2 regions of the Burkholderia lata genome follow, and region 1 is predicted to be linked to the other one. Evidence: riboswitches for the same ligand, from Rfam matches in the RefSeq annotation. Region 1 holds a riboswitch; the other holds the start of a gene.

Region 1 (6,533 bases):
TCCCGAGTGCCTTGTTCCAGCGATTCGCGATTGGCGAGAGATGCGGGTAGATCGTCGCACGCAGCTCGGCGATGATCGCGGGGAGCGGGTACGCGAAATACTTGTATTCGCCGCGACCGAACCCGTGCCGCGCCATCACGACGCGCGAACGATAGAGCGCATCGCGCGGATAGAGCGATGCGAGCGTCGCGCACTCGCTTGCCGAGATCAGGCCCGGCACGCGCGCGCATCCGTAGCGATCGAGATCGGCATCGACAGTCGTCCAGTCGATCGCGTTGACGCGTTGCGCGATTTCCAGCGATTCGACGGCAGGTTGCAGGTCGGCAATGTTCACGGGCGTACCTCGGTTCGTCAGCAATGTGGCGCCATTCAGCCGTGCGGAATGCGTCGGCCGCATTGTCCGCACGGTGGCGCCCACGGTAAATGTTGATGCGCCCAGTCTACGGATGTCCATGCGCCAGCGCGCTCCAGATCTTGCGCTTCAATTCGGGAAAGAAAGAGGGTGAACGCCCACGACGGCATGGACGCACCGGATGCCTCGACGAGTCGAATTGGCGAAGCGAGGAAGCGAGGAAGCGAGGAAGCGAGGAAGCGAAGAAGCGAAGAAGCGAAGAAGCGAAGAAGCGAAGAAGCGAAGAAGCGAAGAAGCGAAGAAGCGAAGAAGCGAAGAAGCGAAGAAGCGAAGAAGCGAAGAAGCGAGGGTCGAATCTTCTGCAGCGGGCAGCCGGCTGTCGCCGGCCCCCCGCCGAATCACCGTTTATCCCACCGACCGGAACAGCCAATAGAGTCCGCCGGCAAGCACGATCGACGCCGGCAGCGTCAGCACCCACGCCAGCACGAGGCTGCGCACCGTGCCCCATTGCAAGCCCGATCCGTTCGCCGCCATCGTGCCTGCGACGCCTGACGACAGCACGTGCGTCGTCGATACGGGCAATCCGTACACGTCGGCTGCGCCGATCGTGAGCATCGCGACGAGTTCGGCCGACGCGCCCTGTCCGTACGTCAGATGCTGCTTGCCGATTTTCTCGCCGACGGTCACGACGATCCGCTTCCAGCCCACCATCGTGCCGAGGCCCAGTGCGATCGCGACCGCAACCTTCACCCAAGTCGGAATGAACTTGGTTGCGTGGTCGAGCTGCTTGCGATAGTTGTCGATCGCGAGCTTGTCGTCGGCGGCGAACGCGGGCTGACCGGACTTCTCGATCAGGCGGATTGCTTCGGATACCAGATACATCGTGTTGCGCACGTTGTCGACGTCACGCTGCGGCACGGCCGCCATCGAGCCCGATGCACCGACCGCGGTCGCGAGCGACGTGGACAACTGCTGCACGGCGGGGATCACGGCCGGCGTCAGTTCGCGATGCTGGACGTAAAGCTCGACGTCAGCGCGCGGGTTCGCGGACGGTGCGACGCCGTTCGTGTACTTCCCGAACGTCGCGGCTGCCTGGTTCGCGACCGCTACGAAGGTCTGCGTCTCGGCCGGCGTGACGGCCTTGTTCAGCGCGTAGGCGGCCGGCACCGTGCCGATCAGGATCAGCATGATGAGGCCCATCCCTTTCTGCCCGTCGTTCGAGCCGTGCGCGAACGACACGCCGGTGCAGGTCAGGATCAGCAGGCAGCGAATCCAGAACGGCGGCGGCTGATCCTTCGGCGGCTCCTTGTACAGCTCCGGAATCTTCACGAGGGTTTTCAGCACGAGCAGCAGCAGCGCCGCGCACAGGAAGCCGACGATCGGCGAGAACAGCAGCGACTTGCCGACACCGAGCGCCTGGCCCCAGTCGACACCGCTCGTGCCGGACGGCCCGTGCATCAGCTGGTTCATCAGCCCGACGCCGATGATCGACCCGATCAGCGTATGCGAGCTCGACGACGGCAACCCGAAATACCAGGTCGCGAGGTTCCACACGATCGCGGCGATCAGCAGCGCGAACACCATCGAGAAGCCCGCACCGCTGCCCACCTGCAGGATCAGCTCGACCGGCAGAAGCTGCAGGATGCCGAACGCGACAGCACCGCTCGAGATCATCACGCCGAGGAAGTTCCACAGGCCGGACCAGATCACCGCGACGTTCGGCGTCAGCGAGTGCGTATAGATCACGGTGGCCACCGCGTTCGCGGTGTCGTGGAAACCGTTGACGAACTCGAAGCCGAGCGCGATCAGCAGCGCGGCGCCGAGCATCAGGTACGGGAACAGCGATCCTTCGCGCATCGGCGACAGATCGTCGATCAGGTGCGTGGCGATATAGATTGCACCGATCGCGAGCACCAGCAGGAAGACGGCATAGCCGAGCTGCCTGGTGCGCTCGACGGAACCCGAATTGTTCGGGGTAGACGAAGCAGGTTGATTCATGACGGTATCTCGTAAGGGAACCGCGACCGATCCTAGCTTCGGCTAGCAGTCAGTTTGATGACAGCAGGGACAACGAACGGAGTGTCTTACAGCGACGTAAGGTGAGCGTCGCGATTACGATGCGACGCATCGGCTTGCGTCGTGGTCCACAAAGTGAACGCAACACGGCGGGAGGCTATGTGGCAGTGTCGCGCCGATCGTCGTCGGCGATCAACATCCATCCGTGCGGCGACGCAGCGAATGTCGTGCACGACAGCGGTGCGACGTCGATGCGGGTTGCCGCGCCGGGATCCATCCGCAGCGCATGCGCGACGGCCGCGCGAACGATCGGCGCATGCGTGATGGCGACGATGTCGCGGCCGTGTTGCAGCGCGTTCAACCATGTGCCGGCACGGCGCATCGCTGCGTCGAACGATTCGCCGCCGTGCGGCGACGCGGACGGATCGCCGATCCACGCGCTCAATTCGTCAGGCATGTCGCGCGCGAGGTCGTGCAGCCGCTTGCCACGCCAGTTCCGGTAATCGATGTCGCGCAGTGCGTCATCGACGTCGGCGTGCAGGCCGAGCGCATCGGCGGTCTGCACCGCACAGCGGGCCGGGCTGCACAACACGAGCGCGCCGGTCACGCCTGTCCACCGGTCGCGCAGTGCCAAGGCTTCGGCGAGCCCGTGCGCGTCGAGCGGATCGTCGTCGGGAAACGTGCCGGTACGCATCGCGCGGGTCGATGCGTGTGCGATCAGGCGCAGCGAGGCATGCATGTTCATGTCGTGTTTCGGATGACCCGGGACGGGTGCGTTCGTTCACCTGTCGCCGCTTCAATACGCGAACGTTCGCGCGTACAATTCGCCCGATACGAAACGCGGAAGCCGGTTCAATTCCGGCGCGGTCGCGCCACTGTAACCGGTGATCCATGATCCCGGAAGCCAGACCTGCCTTCGTACCCATCCAACATTTGTCGGGGCGCGATTCCCCTGAGGTGCATCCATGAGCGAAGCAGTGCTGAAGCCGGCGGTCGTGCCGGCGCCCATCCCCGTCCGTGAATTGTTGCCGTGGGCCGTGTTCGTCGGCCTGATCCTGTTGCTCGCGATTTACTTCGTCGGCGCGGAACAGGGTGCGACGTCGCTCGTGCCGGGCATGTACGTCCACGAATTCGTCCACGACGGTCGCCATCTGCTCGGCTTCCCCTGCCACTGACGCGGAGTTCATGATGGTCGGAAAGCTGCTCATGCGCGGGATGCTCGCAGGCATCGCCGCAGGCCTTCTCACGTTCGGTTTCGCGAAAGTCGTCGGCGAACCGCAAGTCGATCAGGCAATCTCCTTTGAAGAAAAACTCGATGCCGCCAAGGGCGACGCGCCGGAACCCGAGCTAGTGAGCCGCCACACGCAGGCCGGCCTCGGTCTGCTGACGGGCGTCGTGACCTACGGCGCGGCATTCGGCGGACTGTTCTCGCTGGTCTTTGCGTACGCGTATGGCCGAGGCAGCCGCCTCCCGGCACGGCCGCTGGCCGCGTGGCTCGCGCTGGCTGCGTTCATCGCCCTCGTGATCGTGCCGAACATCAAGTACCCGGCCAATCCGCCGTCGGTCGGCGACCCGGACACGATCGGCTATCGCACGGGCCTGTTCTTCCTGATGATTGCGATCTCGATCGCGACGATGGTGTTCTCGGTCAACGTGCGCCGCCACCTGCTGGCAAAGCTCGGCCAATGGAACGCGTCGATTGTCGCGGGGCTCGTGTTCGTCGCGATCATCGCGGCCGTGCAGCTCGGGCTGCCGTCGATCAACGAAGTGCCGGCAGCGTTCCCGGCCGCCGTGCTGTGGAAGTTCCGCGTCGCGGCGATCGGCATGCAGGTGATCACGTGGACGACGATCGGCCTGCTGTTCGGCGCATGGGTCGAACGCACCGAACGCGTCGGCATGCGCGCCGCCTGACGCGCATCGCAACGGGGCGCGTCTAGCGCAGCATGCGCGGCGCGCTCCACGTCGATTCGCGCGCCAGCGCGACGAACGCGGCCAGATAGTCGATCGACGCATCCGCTTCGCGGATGCCGAGGAAGATCTGCTTCGCAATTCCCTTCTTGCCGAGCTTGACCGGCACGACCGGCATCCGGTCGGCGTATTCGTCGGCCAGCCATCTCGGCAGCGCGGCCACGCCGCGCCCGCTCGCGACCATCTGCAGCATGATGTCGGTCGTCTCGATCGACTTGTGCCGCTTCGGCACGATGCCGGCCGGCGTCAGGAACTGGTTGTAGATGTCGAGCCGGTCGGTTTCGACCGGGTAAGTGATCAGGATCTCGTCGGTCAGCTGTTCGGGCGTCACGTAGTCGGCGTTCGCGAACCGGTGTGAATCGGCGACCACCAGCACCTGCTCGTAGTCGAACACAGGGTCGAAGCGCAGGCCCGGCTTGTTCAGCGGATCGGGCGTCACGAGCACGTCGATGTCATAGCCGAACAGCGCGCCGATGCCGCCAAACTGGAAGCGCTGCTTCACGTCCACGTCGACGTCGGGCCAGCGCGACAGGTAAGGCGACACGACCTTCAGCAGCCACTGGTAGCACGGGTGGCACTCCATCCCGATGCGCAGCGTGCCGCGCTCGCCTTTCGCGTACTGCTTCATCCGCTCCTCGGCGAGCTCGAACTGCGGCAGCAGCCGGTTCGCCAGCTTCAGCAGATACTGCCCGCCCTGCGTGAGCCGCAGGCCGCGACCCTCGCGATCCCAGATCGGCGTGCCGAGCTGCTGCTCGATTTTCCGGACGGTATGGCTGAGCGCCGATTGCGTGAGATGCAGCGTATTGGCGGCCGCGGTCAGCGAGCCCTGGCGCTCGACCTCACGAATGACGACGAGATGGAATCGTTCCAGCATGGATTTCGCTCGCGCAACGAATGCATGAATAACTTTAATGGATGAATGAAATAATGCCATTTTATTTCATGATTTGAAATCCCTATGATGATTGCCGGACCTTCAATTTCTCTTCTGGACGGCGCTCATGGTCACGACACACAACCTCGGTTTTCCGCGCATTGGCGCCAAGCGCGAACTCAAGTTCGGTCTTGAACGCTACTGGAAGGGCGAATCGTCGCGCGGCGCGCTGAAGGCGCTCGGCGCCGAGCTGCGCCAGCGTCACTGGAACGACCAGCGCGACCTCGACCTGGCCCCGGTCGGCGACTTCGCGTTCTACGATCAGGTGCTCGACATGAGCTTCACGCTCGGCAACCTGCCGAAGCGCGTGCAGGGCTTCCACGGCGACGCGCTCGACAACTATTTCCGCGTCGCGCGCGGTCGTTCGGCACAGTCGGCGGAAGAGCACGCCGCGTGCTGCGGCGGAGTGTCGGCCGGCGAAATGACGAAGTGGTTCGATACGAACTACCACTACATCGTGCCGGAGTTCCACGCGGACACGAACTTCTCGCTTGACCCGTCGCGCCTGCTGCAGCAACTGGCGGAAGCGCAGGCGCAGGGCGTGGCCGCGAAGCCGGTGATCGTCGGCCCGGTCACGTACCTGTGGCTCGGCAAGGCGAAGGACGATTCGGACCGCCTCGCGTTGCTGCCGAAGCTGCTGCCGGTGTACGGCGCGCTGCTCGATACGCTGACCGCGCAGGGCGTCGAATGGGTGCAGATCGACGAACCGATTCTCGTCACCGAACTCGACGCGGCATGGCAGCAAGCCTTCAGGACCGCGTACGCTGCGCTCGAAACGCGTCGGATCAAGGTGCTGCTCGCGACGTACTTCGGCCAGTTGCAGGGCAACCTGGCGCTCGCGACCTCGTTGCCGGTCGACGGCCTGCATGTCGATGCGATCAACGCACGCGACGAAGTCGACGCGCTGGCGCGTGAACTGCCGGCCGAGCGCGTGCTGTCGGTGGGCGCGATCAACGGCCGCAACATCTGGAAGACGGACCTGAACGCGACGCTCGACTGGCTCGAGCCGCTCGCGAAGCGACTGGGTGATCGCCTGTGGCTCGCACCGTCGTGCTCGCTGCTGCACGTACCGGTCGATCTCGCGAGCGAGGAAAAGCTCGATGCGGAAATCCGCTCGTGGCTCGCGTTCGCGCTGCAGAAGCTCGACGAACTGAAGGTGCTCGCGACCGCACTGAACGAAGGCCGCGACAAGGTGGCCGATGCGCTGGCCGCGAACGCCGCCGCGATCCATTCGCGTCGCCACTCGCCGCGCGTGAACAACCC
Region 2 (5,360 bases), on a different replicon from region 1:
TGTCCGGATGACGCCGTGTCGCCCAATTCAGGCGGCGCCTGACTGAACCGGCTGCATCGCCAGACTTCCATCGATTGGGGTTCGACATGAATGTCTCACGCATCGCACGCTACGGAATTGCGGCTCTGCTGATGCTCCAGCTTTCGATTGCGTTCGCGGCGGACTACCGGATCGAACGATGCGACAACCTGATCACGGTCGACCCATCCGGCAAACGCGTGATCAAGGTCGATCTGTCGATCAAGTTGCTGACGGATGCGGCGATCGCCCGCTTCGGCCAGTATGTGCTGTCGTACAACGCACAGTTCGCGAAGGTTGACGTCAATTCGGCGCAGACGGTACATGCCGACGGCTCGACGGTTTCGGTCGATGCTGCACAGGGCATCTTCGATCGTCCGGCACCCGTCGCGATCGCCGCGCCGCAATTCAGTGCAGAGCATTTGCGTATCGTCACGTTTCCCGCGCTCGCAAAAGGCGATTCGATCCGGCTGTCGTACACGCTGGCCGACACCGACACGCTGTTTCCCGGCAAATTCAGCGTGCAGCTCTCGTTTCCGCCGATCGAGGACTATCGCTCGGCGAACGTCACGCTCGACACGCCGGACGACATGCCGGTCGCGATCGACGCGCGTGGCATGCATCAATCGGCCGACGCGTCCCGCGACGGACGCCGGCTCCGTTCCTATCATTACGAAACGCCGCCGTCCGGCCCGCTCGACGAGCAAGCGAACACGGTGGCGTGGACGGATATCGGCCCCGTCTTCATCGCGAGCAACTTCTCCGGCTACGCGGAAATCGCCCACGCCTACCATATCCGCGCGTTCGATCAGCAGCAGCAGGACGACGCGATCCGCCAGCTCGCAAATTAGTTGACCACCGGGATCGCGGATCGGCGCCAACAGGCGATGCGGTTATACGCGTGGGTCGCACGCAACATCCGTTATGTCGGCGTGTATTTCGGCGCCGGGCCGGTCGTTCCGCATCGCGCCGACACGGTTCTCGCCAACCGCTACGGCGACTGCAAGGATCAGGCGACGCTGCTGTCCGCCCTGCTCGATGCAAAGGGCATCGAGAGCCATACCGTGTTGGTCAATCTCGGCAACCGCTATCGGTTGCCGGCCGTACCCGATGTCCTGACGTTCAATCATGCGATCGTATGGCTGCCGGAATTCGACGTGTTTGCCGACACCACGGTCGGCGTGCTGCCGTTCGGCGCACTGCAGTTCGAGGCGAGCGGCAAGCCCGCGCTCGACACCTCGACCGGCCAGTTGATCGTCACGCCGCCGCAGAACGGCCACAACAGCCGCTCATTGCTGGCTTATGCGGTCGATCTCGATCGTGACGGCAATGCGACGATGACGGGCGACATCACGCTCGACGGCCAGGAAGTCCAGCGGGCGCGCCAGATGTTCATCCACGTCCAGCCGAAGCGGCTTGCCGACGAGATGCTGCGCCGCTACGGCCTCGCGGGCGAGTTGCAGATGAGCCCGCGTCATCTCGACGACCTCGACCAGCCGTTCTCGATCGCATTGCACGGCGATCTGAACCAGTTGGCGCTGATGCCCGGCCCCGCGGCATTTGCGATCCCGTCGCTGCCCAACTTCGGTCAGATCCGGAGCTTCGCCGATTTCGTGCTCCAGGAGAAAAGCAAGGTATTTGAAGGCGTATGTGCCGGAACGCGGCTCGAGGAGCACTACCGGATCACATTGCCGGCCGACGCCCACCTGCTCGCAATCCCGCCGGACGTCTCCGTACGAGTCGGGGAAATCGCCTATCAGTCCACTTATCACCGTGAAGGCCGGACCGTCGACGTGACGCGCGTGCTCGATCGCAACCTCGGCAGCAACGTGTGCAGCGGCGCGAAGCTCGCCGCGTGGGCAGACGCCGCGCGCAGCATCTCGAAGGATCTGAAGCGGCAGATCCTGTATCGCTAGGCGCGCGGCACGGGTGTTTCCCATCACGCTGATCCGACCGCGGAGAGCGCCGGACGCGCAGCCGTGCGCCGCAACGCCTGTGCTATCGTATGCGCCGCGTTCGGTGCTCGCATGCGCATTCCGCGCCTGCAGTTAAACGGGAAACAGGAGGCGGACCACCGCCCGGCCTGTGCTGTCCCCGCAACGGTACGCCGCCCGCGCGATGCGCTTCCCCGCGCACGCGCCCATGCCGCCCACGATGCCACTGCCCTTCAGCCGGGCGGGAAGGCTGCGGCCTGGCAAGCGGCCAGCCCGGATACCGGCCGACGCAAGGGGCGAGCCCGACGCTCGCCGAACGCCCGATCCGCGGGGGACGGATGGGGTGCGCATTCCGCCCGCGTCCGCGCGGGCTTCGCTCGATCCGTCATGCTTGACCTGTCTGCTGGCCGCCGCCGTGCCGCCCGCCTGCCCTGTTCCACTGTTACGACACGGTGCGCGCCGTGCCGCGCCCGATGAGCCGCGCGTGGCTGATCGGCGCCGGCCCCGGTGACGCCGACCTGCTGACGCTCAAGGCCGTCCACGCGATCGGCGCGGCGGACGTGCTGCTCGTCGACGATCTCGTGAACCCCGACGTGCTGCGCCATGCCCGCGTCGATGCGCACATCGAGCACGTCGGCAAGCGTGGCGGACATGCATCGACACCGCAGGAGACGATCGTCGCCGCGATGCTCGTGCATCTGCGCGCGGGTCGCAGCGTCGCGCGACTCAAGGGCGGCGATCCGTTCGTGTTCGGTCGCGGCGGCGAGGAACTGGCCGCACTCGGTGCGGCGGGATTCCCGGTCGAGGTCGTGAACGGCGTCACCGCGGGCATCGCCGCGCCGGCCGCGATCGGCATTCCGGTCACGCAGCGCGGCGACGCGCAGGGCGTGATCTTCGTCACGGGCCACGGCGCGGGCGCCGACGAACCCGACTGGCGTGCGCTCGCGGCCACGCGCATGACGATCGTCGTCTACATGGGCATCCGCAGGCTCGACGCGATTGCTGCGGCGCTGCGTGAAGGTGGTCTGCCCGGCGATACGCCGTGCGCGGCGATCGAGAACGCGACGCGCCCCGAACAGCGGCACGTGCTCGCGACGCTCGACACGCTCGTCGAACGCGTCGGCACGGCCGGCATCGGTTCACCGGCGATCGTCGTGATCGGCCGCGTCGCGGCGTTCGCCGACGATCCCGCGGTACGTGCCGCACTCGGCAGCGGCGCATGATGCGCGTCGCGCTCGGCGTCGGTTTCCGCGCAGGCGTGACGGCCGCGCAACTCGATGCCGCGATCCGCGCGGCGCTCGCGCGGTACCCGGCCGCCGAACCCGCGCTCATTGCCACGCTCGCCGACAAGGCGCGTGCCCGCGCGCTGCGCACGCTGTGCGCGCGACGCGGCTGGCCGCTCGTCGCATTCGACGCGGCGCAACTTGCGAGCCGCCCCGAACTCGCCGCGAGCGGCCCGTCGGACGCCGCGCTCGCCCGCTTCGGCGTCGCGGGCGTGGCCGAGCCGTGCGCGCAGCTCGCGGCGCCGAACGGCCGCCTGCTCGGCCCCAAATCCATCCGGGACGGCGTGACGGTCGCACTCGCCGGCCCGCTCTGAACCCTTTTGTTTCGCTTTCTTTCGACAGGACGAATCCGATGAAAACCGACGCCGAATCCCATCAACGGATGACCGAACGCCGCCGTGCGGGCCACGAGAAGAAGCAGGCCGCCGCCGTCAACGAAAAGGGCCTGCTGATCGTCAATACCGGCAACGGCAAGGGCAAGAGCACGGCCGCGTTCGGCATGGCCGTGCGCGTACTCGGCCACGGCATGCGGCTCGGCGTCGTGCAGTTCATCAAGGGCGCGCTGCACACGTCCGAGCGCGACTTCCTCGGCGCGGTGGCCGAATGCGATTTCGTGACGATGGGCGACGGCTATACGTGGAACACGCAGAACCGCGACGCCGACATCGCGACCGCGCGCAAGGGCTGGGACGAGGCGCGCCGGATGATCGAGAGCGGCGACTACCGGATGGTGATCCTCGACGAGCTGAACACGGTGCTGAAGTACGAATACCTGCCGCTCGACGAAGTGCTCGCGACGCTCACCGCACGTCCGGACTCGGTGCACGTCGTCGTGACCGGGCGGCATGCGCCCGATGCGCTGATCGATGCGGCCGACCTCGTCACCGAAATGCGGCTTGTCAAGCATCCGTACAAGGAACAAGGCGTGAAGGCGCAGCGCGGCGTGGAGTTCTGAGCATGCTCGCCTGCCCCGCGCTGTTCGTCAGTGCGCCCGCGTCGGGCCAGGGCAAGACGTCGGTGACGGCGGGCCTCGCGCGGCTGCACCGCCGGCTCGGCCGGCGCGTGCGCGTGTTCAAGACCGGGCCCGATTTTCTCGATCCGATGCTGCTCGAACGCGCGAGCGGCGCACCGGTGCATGCGCTCGATCTCGGGATGGTCGGCGAGGCCGGCTGCCGTGCGCTGCTGGCCGATGCCGCGCGCGATGCCGACCTGATCCTGATCGAAGGCGTGATGGGGCTGTTCGACGGCACGCCGAGCAGTGCCGACCTCGCGGCCGCGTTCGGCGTGCCGGTCGTCGCGGTGATTTCCGCGAAGTCGATGGCGCAGACGTTCGCGGCGATCGCGTTCGGGCTCGCGCGGTTCCGGCCGGGGCTGCCGTTTCACGGTGTGCTGGCGAATCGCGTCGGCTCGGAGCGGCACGCGGAACTGCTGCAACAGGCGCTGCCCGATGACCTGCGCTGGCTCGGGCACGTGCCGGCCGATGCGGGCATCGCTTTACCCGAAAGGCATCTTGGCCTGCACCAGCCGAGCGACATCGACGATCTCGATGCGCGCCTCGATCGCGCGGCCGACGTGCTGGCGCAAACGGCGCTTGCCGAGTTGCCGCCGGCCGTTGCGTTCGCGGAACCCGATGCAGCCGCGCCGCTGCCGCGTGCGCTCGCCGGCAAGCGGATCGCGGTGGCGCGCGATGTGGCGTTCTCGTTCATCTATCCGGCGAATCTCGCGTTGCTCGAGACGCTCGGTGCGGAAGTGGGGTTCTTCTCGCCGCTCGCCGACGAACCGGTGCCGGACGATTGCGACGCGCTGTTCCTTCCCGGTGGCTATCCGGAGTTGCACGCGGCAACGCTTACGGGAAACGCCACGACCGCACGGTCGATTCGCGCACACGCGGCGGCTGGCCGGCCGATCGTCGCGGAATGCGGGGGGATGGTGTATCTGTGTGACGCGCTGACCGATGTGGACGGCGTGACGACGCCGATGCTTGGGCTGTTGCCGGGTCAGGCGACGATGCAGCGCCGGTTCGCGGCGCTCGGCATGCAGCAGCTCGATACACGCAGCGGGACGATGCGTGGGCATACGTTCCACTATTCTCGGCTCGCGACGCCGCTGGAACCAGTCGCGCGCG

Evidence for each region. A riboswitch is a leader RNA that binds a small molecule or an ion and turns the genes downstream of it on or off. The one in region 1 is predicted to bind cobalamin.
Region 2: it holds a riboswitch for cobalamin, as region 1 does, so the genes downstream of both, cobA (uroporphyrinogen-III C-methyltransferase) here and BCEP18194_RS24585 (CbtB domain-containing protein) in region 1, are expected to answer to the same signal.

What each region holds. Positions count from the first base shown of each region.
Region 1 covers NC_007511.1:388,330-394,862, forward strand. Annotated here, with positions in the region: gene BCEP18194_RS24570 (2OG-Fe(II) oxygenase) at 1-334, opposite strand, end outside; gene BCEP18194_RS24575 (inorganic phosphate transporter) at 758-2,350, opposite strand; gene BCEP18194_RS24580 (histidine phosphatase family protein) at 2,526-3,113, opposite strand; cobalamin riboswitch at 3,163-3,300, shown strand; gene BCEP18194_RS24585 (CbtB domain-containing protein) at 3,334-3,543, shown strand; gene BCEP18194_RS24590 (CbtA family protein) at 3,557-4,279, shown strand; gene BCEP18194_RS24595 (LysR family transcriptional regulator) at 4,302-5,210, opposite strand; gene metE (5-methyltetrahydropteroyltriglutamate--homocysteine S-methyltransferase) at 5,338-6,533, shown strand, end outside.
Region 2 covers NC_007510.1:1,813,200-1,818,559, reverse strand. Annotated here, with positions in the region: gene BCEP18194_RS14135 (DUF3857 domain-containing protein) at 132-869, shown strand; gene BCEP18194_RS14130 (transglutaminase-like domain-containing protein) at 906-1,934, shown strand; cobalamin riboswitch at 2,018-2,255, shown strand; gene cobA (uroporphyrinogen-III C-methyltransferase) at 2,426-3,175, shown strand; gene BCEP18194_RS14120 (cobalamin biosynthesis protein) at 3,172-3,549, shown strand; gene cobO (cob(I)yrinic acid a,c-diamide adenosyltransferase) at 3,588-4,190, shown strand; gene BCEP18194_RS14110 (cobyrinate a,c-diamide synthase) at 4,193-5,360, shown strand, end outside.